One region of the Aeribacillus composti genome, then DNA from elsewhere that is predicted to be linked to it. Evidence: a T-box and tRNA genes for the amino acid it is inferred to sense, from the RefSeq annotation. Region 1 holds a T-box; the other holds one or more tRNA genes.

The links. The T-box of region 1 lies ahead of pheS (phenylalanine--tRNA ligase subunit alpha). A T-box ahead of a tRNA ligase gene usually reads a tRNA of that ligase, here a tRNA-Phe.
Region 2: it encodes a tRNA-Phe, which carries the amino acid that the T-box ahead of pheS (phenylalanine--tRNA ligase subunit alpha) is inferred to sense. The anticodon was not compared.

Annotation. Positions count from the first base shown of each region.
Region 1 covers NZ_CP134501.1:2,814,990-2,818,376, reverse strand. Annotated here, with positions in the region: gene sspI (small acid-soluble spore protein SspI) at 1-36, opposite strand, end outside; gene RI196_RS13715 (TrmH family RNA methyltransferase) at 104-886, shown strand; T-box leader at 936-1,166, shown strand; gene pheS (phenylalanine--tRNA ligase subunit alpha) at 1,211-2,245, shown strand; gene pheT (phenylalanine--tRNA ligase subunit beta) at 2,260-3,387, shown strand, end outside.
Region 2 covers NZ_CP134501.1:931,605-934,991, reverse strand. Annotated here, with positions in the region: gene RI196_RS04755 (1,4-dihydroxy-2-naphthoate polyprenyltransferase) at 1-92, shown strand, start outside; gene RI196_RS04750 (TraR/DksA C4-type zinc finger protein) at 467-1,219, shown strand; tRNA gene RI196_RS04745 (tRNA-Asn) at 1,279-1,350, opposite strand; tRNA gene RI196_RS04740 (tRNA-Ile) at 1,450-1,523, opposite strand; tRNA gene RI196_RS04735 (tRNA-Gly) at 1,530-1,600, opposite strand; tRNA gene RI196_RS04730 (tRNA-His) at 1,829-1,904, opposite strand; tRNA gene RI196_RS04725 (tRNA-Phe) at 1,922-1,994, opposite strand; tRNA gene RI196_RS04720 (tRNA-Asp) at 2,105-2,180, opposite strand; tRNA gene RI196_RS04715 (tRNA-Met) at 2,183-2,259, opposite strand; tRNA gene RI196_RS04710 (tRNA-Ser) at 2,270-2,359, opposite strand; tRNA gene RI196_RS04705 (tRNA-Ile) at 2,372-2,448, opposite strand; tRNA gene RI196_RS04700 (tRNA-Met) at 2,455-2,528, opposite strand; tRNA gene RI196_RS04695 (tRNA-Ala) at 2,539-2,611, opposite strand; tRNA gene RI196_RS04690 (tRNA-Pro) at 2,623-2,699, opposite strand; tRNA gene RI196_RS04685 (tRNA-Arg) at 2,703-2,779, opposite strand; tRNA gene RI196_RS04680 (tRNA-Leu) at 2,785-2,873, opposite strand; tRNA gene RI196_RS04675 (tRNA-Gly) at 2,881-2,952, opposite strand; tRNA gene RI196_RS04670 (tRNA-Leu) at 2,959-3,040, opposite strand; tRNA gene RI196_RS04665 (tRNA-Lys) at 3,048-3,123, opposite strand; tRNA gene RI196_RS04660 (tRNA-Thr) at 3,300-3,372, opposite strand.

The sequences.
Region 1 (3,387 bases):
GTTGGCAATGACTGCATTGCGCAAATCAAAATTCATATCCTTCACCTCGTTTTTCTTCATTCTTCTTTATTTTTTCTTTTGTTTTCTATAATATGTATATGAAATGAACTATCAGTTGAAGGAGACACCATCATTGAAACGGATTGCGTCAACTAAAAATGAAAGAGTAAAAGAATGGAAAAAGCTGCAATCAAGAAAAAAACGGGAAGAGCGCGGGCTGTTTTTAATTGAAGGCTTGCATTTAATCGAGGAAGCTCTCAAATACAAATCAATTGTTCAAGAGTTAATTGTTTTAGACGGAGCGAAGCTGCCAAATCATTTTTTCGAAGGTACTATTCCGACAACGATTGTTTCCAAAGAGGTGTTTTCGCTTCTGTCTGAAACGGATTCCCCGCAAGGTGTCATGGCTGTTTGTAAGCAGCTTAGGTGGGAAATCGATTTGAACGCCAAAAAATGGCTGTTAATAGATGCGGTTCAAGACCCAGGAAATCTCGGTACGATCATTCGTACTGCAGATGCGGCTGGAATGGATGTTGTGATTTTAGGTGACGGGACGGTTGATTTGTACAATAGTAAAACGATCCGGGCGACACAAGGATCAATTTTTCATTTGCCTGTGGTCAATTCGTCATTAAAACAGATTATAAACAAATTGAAGGAAGAGAAAATTCCTGTATTTGGAACTTCAACAAAAAATGCTGTTTTCTATAAAGAGATCCCTCCATCTGAAACATTTGCCCTCCTTGTAGGAAATGAGGGAAATGGGGTCTCAAAAGAGCTGCTGGATATGACGGATCAAAATTTACACATTCCGATTTATGGAAAAGCGGAGTCATTAAATGTTGCCGTTGCTTCAGCTATTTTCATGTACCATCTTCGCAAATAGTGTTGCGCCTTTAATTTCTTTTTTTTATAATTAAAAGCAATTGAATAAAGGAATAACGATGACGGAGAAGAGTAGTTTGCAGGTCGCCATTTAGGGAGAAAATGCCGTAGACTGGAAGCATTTTTATGGTAGAGGCAAACGAATTCACCTCCAGAGTTGACGCCAGGACCATGCGGAAGCATGTAAAGGCGCTCCGGCTGTGCCGTTATGATAATGAAGTGAACAAAGATTCTTTCTTTGTTAATAAGGGTGGTACCGCGAAATTCAACTCGTCCCTTTTTTGGGATGGGTTTTTTTATTTATTTTAAAAAAGGAGGAATTTACATGCAGGAAGAATTAACAAAGCTTCGCGATGAAGCGTTGCAAAAGGTACGGGAAGCAACGGATTTAAAACAATTGCAAAATATTCGCGTTCAATATCTTGGAAAAAAAGGACCGATTACCGAAGTTCTTCGCGGAATGGGAAAGCTTTCGAAAGAAGAACGGCCGAAAATAGGTGCGTTAGCAAATGAAATTCGGGAAGTGATTGCCGGGGAAATAACAAGTAAGCAAGAACAACTCGAAAAAGCAGAAATCGAGAAAAAATTACAGCAAGAAACGATTGACGTTACCCTTCCAGGCAGACCGGTTCGAACAGGAAACCATCATCCTCTCCAAGCGGTCATTGAAGAAATTGAAGATTTGTTTATCGGCATGGGATACACAGTAGAGGAAGGTCCAGAAGTTGAAACAGATTATTACAATTTTGAAGCGCTCAATTTGCCGAAAGGCCATCCGGCAAGGGATATGCAAGATTCCTTTTACATAACTGATGAAATTTTGCTGCGCACACACACATCTCCAGTTCAGGCGAGAACGTTAGAAAAATATAAAGGGAAAGGTCCTGTAAAAATCATTTGTCCAGGGAAAGTATACAGACGTGATACAGATGATGCAACGCACTCCCATCAATTTACGCAAATTGAAGGGCTCGTTGTGGATGAAAACATTCGCATGAGCGATTTAAAAGGAACGCTCGAAGTGTTTGCGAAAAAACTGTTCGGTGAAGACAGGCAAATTCGTCTGCGTCCGAGCTTTTTCCCGTTTACTGAACCGTCGGTGGAAGTCGATGTATCCTGTTTTAAATGCTCCATGAAAGGCTGTCATGTATGCAAAGGAACAGGCTGGATTGAAATTTTAGGAGCAGGGATGGTTCATCCAAACGTTTTGGAAATGGCGGGATTCGATTCGAAAAAATACCGTGGTTTTGCATTTGGAATGGGACCGGAACGGATTGCCATGTTGAAATATGGAATTGATGATATTCGTCATTTTTATACAAACGATGTGCGTTTTTTGAAACAGTTTAAACAAGCTTAAAAGGAGGTTTTCTCATGTTCGTTTCATACAAATGGCTCTCTGAATATGTTGATCTAGACATTTCCCCTGAGGAGCTGGCTGAAAAAATAACGAAGAGCGGCATTGAAGTTGAAAATGTTCAAGCTGTTAATGAAGGAATAAAAGATGTTGTAGTTGGACAGGTGCTTGAAAAAGAACAGCATCCAAATGCAGAAAAATTAAGCAAATGTTTAGTTGACATCGGTGAAGGAGAACCAGTGCAAATTATATGCGGCGCCCAAAACGTTGAAAAAGGTCAAAAAGTGCCGGTAGCCAAAGTTGGTGCGGTTTTGCCGGGCAATTTCAAAATTAAACGGGCAAAGCTGCGCGGTGAAGAATCTAACGGTATGATTTGTTCTTTGCAAGAGCTGGGCATTGAAGGAAAGCTTGTCCCAAAAGAGTTTTCTGACGGCATTTTTGTTTTCCCTAGTGATGCTGAAGTTGGAAAAAATGCGATTGAACAGCTGTTTATGGACGATTATGTACTTGAATTAGGTCTTACACCAAACCGTTCTGACTGTTTAAGCATGATCGGTGTTGCCTATGAAGTTGCAGCAATTTTAAAGAAAGAGGTTCGAAAGCCGGAAGTTCATTATGAGGCTGCCGAAGAAAAAGCAACTGATTATATTACTGTGAATGTTGAAGCAAAAGAAGATAATCCATTCTATATAGCTAAAATTATTAAAAATGTCAAAATTGCCCCTTCCCCTTTATGGATGCAAATGCGCTTAATAAAAGCCGGAATCAGACCGCATAACAACGTCGTCGATATTACAAACTATTGTTTATTAGAATACGGCCAGCCGCTTCATGCGTTTGACTATGACCGGTTCGGATCAAAGGAAATACTCGTTCGCCGCGCACATGACGGAGAGACGATCGTGACCCTTGATGATCAAGAACGAAAGCTTACAAGCGATCACCTTGTGATCACAAATGGCAAAGTACCTGTTGCATTAGCTGGTGTAATGGGAGGGGCCGATTCTGAAGTAAGAGACGATACGACGACCGTTTTGCTTGAGGCCGCCTATTTTAAAGGCAGTGTTGTCCGAAAAGCGTCGAAGGATTTCGGACTTAGAAGTGAAGCGAGCTTGAGATTTGAAAAGGGAGTTGACCCGAACAGG
Region 2 (3,387 bases), 1.9 Mb from region 1:
TGCCGGCCATGAAAGCAACATCGCAAACAAACACTTTATTAGGCTTTTTGCTTGCTGCAGGTTTGCTCATAAGCACCATCATATCTCAGTAACACGATAGTATGTTTACTATCGTGTTTTTTTATTAAGCTTTACTGTGAAATTTGTTCTGTATCATCCACTCGCAATTTCAATATGCTGAGCAAATATTTTGTCCTGAAAAAACATCTCGATAGGTCACAGCCTCTTTATCGGATAGCCAGCCTGTTTCTCAGCCGAATGATGTTGTGGTAGCCTTTCAAGTGCCATCAGCTTCAAAGCATAGCGTTAAAAAAGGCGTGGAAGCAGCAATCCTTTCCTGACATGTTTTAAAATGATGATGAAATTTATGGCTGCAAAGGTGAATTTTTTTCATGATTTTAAAGTTATAATTTATTCCTTTTCGTCCAAAATAGCTTTAGATTCTAAAAAAGAAGGTGTCTTTCATATGGACATGGACGAAAAAAAATTAAAGGATTTTCAAAAGCAATTAATATTCATGAAAAATGAGATTGAAAAACGTTGGGATAATAACGATCATTTTCAATTGGAAAAAGGGCTGGACCATGAATCAACTGGAGAGCTTTCCAGCTACGACAATCACCCCGGAGACGATGCGACCGAACTGTATGAAAGAGAAAAAGATTTAGCATTAAATAAACATTTAGAAAAAGAATATGAAGAGATCGTTGAAGCATTAGAAAGAATTCATGAGGGTACTTACGGTACTTGTTCCGTCTGCGGAAAAAAAATTGATGAAGACCGTCTCAAAGCCATACCGACAGCCAAAACATGCAAAGAACATACTCTAGTTCAAACGATTTCTCATGAAAGACCTGTAGAGGAAGAAATACTTGATGCGACTTTTCACGGATCCTCTCAAATCGACCATGAAAATACCGCTGTTACTGAACCGTATGATTATTTTCAAGATGTTATCGAATACGGAACGTCAGAAACACCGCAAGATGTAAGAACTCCACCGTTATCGTACGGAGATATGTATAATTCCGATGATGAAATTGGATATATTGAAGATATTGAAAACTTCATTTATACAGATATTGAGGGAAAAAACGTAAACGTCTATCCGTCACATGAACATAAACGATATGAAAAAATGCTTGATGAAGAGGATTTAACAGTTTTATGGGGAGATCTTCCATTAACAGAAAAAGAACCATATACGAAAAATGATTAAAATTACAGAAGACAAAAAAAACGTTGCAAACTGCAACGCTTTTTTTGATTTCGAAATGACTCCGCAGGCAGGATTCGAACCTGCGACCGTTCGGTTAACAGCCGAATGCTCTACCACTGAGCTACTGCGGAATATAAAAAAAATTTAAGGCATTTTGCCAAATAGAACAGCTTTTGACTGACAATTGCAGCAATGTCAATTACCCAACTAAGCTGCTTAAAAAATAGCAATGGGCCTGAGTGGACTTGAACCACCGACCTCACGCTTATCAGGCGTGCGCTCTAACCAGCTGAGCTACAAGCCCATATTAAGCGGGTGATGGGAATCGAACCCACGACATCAGCTTGGAAGGCTGAGGTTTTACCACTAAACTACACCCGCACGAAAATATTTATTTTTCTATTTAAATGATAAACACGCATTTTCCATGCCTCTTCCTCTTCCAGCATTGTTCGAGGATGTAAATGCGTCGAGGCAACTCGCAGATTATTCATTGAAGTGTTGCTCGTGGCTGAGGTTTTACCACTAAACTACACCCGCATAATAAGCTGATAATAGAAATAAATACTTATTTTCAATGCCATATTATCTATCTCTACTATAGGCAAATGGGGCGACTGATGGGAATCGAACCCACGAATGCCAGAGCCACAATCTGGTGCGTTAACCACTTCGCCACAGTCGCCGCAATTAATAAAACAATGGCTCGGGACGGAATCGAACCGCCGACACAAGGATTTTCAGTCCTTTGCTCTACCGACTGAGCTACCGAGCCGTAAAACTCCGATAAAAAATTATGTACAATCCATCATTAAAGAAAGAATTCATTGACACAACCTGCTGTACTTGAAAAATTCCTCCTACAGCTGTTGAATCAATAATTAATGGCGGTCCCGACGGGAATCGAACCCGCGATCTCCTGCGTGACAGGCAGGCATGTTAACCGCTACACTACGGGACCATTGGTTGCGGGGGCAGGATTTGAACCTGCGACCTTCGGGTTATGAGCCCGACGAGCTACCGGACTGCTCCACCCCGCGATAATAATGACGGAGGAGGAGGGATTCGAACCCCCGCGCGGTTTGACCCGCCTCTCGGTTTTCAAGACCGACCCCTTCAGCCAGACTTGGGTACTCCTCCATATAATAAAGATGGTGGACCTTGCAGGATTCGAACCTGCGACCGGACGGTTATGAGCCGTCTGCTCTGACCAGCTGAGCTAAAGGTCCGAAAAATGGCGGTGGAGGGGATCGAACCCCCGACCTCACGGGTATGAACCGTACGCTCTAGCCAGCTGAGCTACACCGCCAAATTAAATATGGAGCCTAGCGGGATCGAACCGCTGACCTCCTGCGTGCAAAGCAGGCGCTCTCCCAGCTGAGCTAAGGCCCCTTTAAATTCCCTGGTCGGGAAGACAGGATTCGAACCTGCGACCCCATGGTCCCAAACCATGTGCTCTACCAAGCTGAGCTACTTCCCGATATGGCGCGCCCGAGAGGAGTCGAACCCCTAACCTTTTGATCCGTAGTCAAACGCTCTATCCAATTGAGCTACGGGCGCAAATATGGTGCCGAGGACCGGACTTGAACCGGTACGGTAGTCACCTACCGCAGGATTTTAAGTCCTGTGCGTCTGCCAATTCCGCCACCCCGGCAGAGAAAAGCGGAAGACGGGATTCGAACCCGCGACCCCCACCTTGGCAAGGTGGTGTTCTACCACTGAACTACTTCCGCGTATTATGCGGGTGGAGGGACTTGAACCCCCACGCCGTAAGGCGCTAGATCCTAAGTCTAGTGCGTCTGCCAATTCCGCCACACCCGCGTCAAAATGGTGAGCCATGGAGGATTCGAACCTCCGACCCTCTGATTAAAAGTCAGATGCTCTACCGACTGAGCTAATGGCTCATAAAAAATTTTTTTCTCCTAATCCATTTTTCATTTGTCAGATGTCCCTTCCTCTGCCAGTCTTTTCGAGGATGTTGGATGCGTCGGGACAACTCTCTGATTGTTCGTCGAAGCATTGCTCGTTTCTCTGACGACTAATCTAAAAGTTCCTGCTCAATATGCAACACCTTTAATGATGCCGGCGAGAGGAATCGAACCCCCAACCTACTGATTACGATTCAGTTGCTCTGCCAATTGAGCTACACCGGCATGATGAATACAACA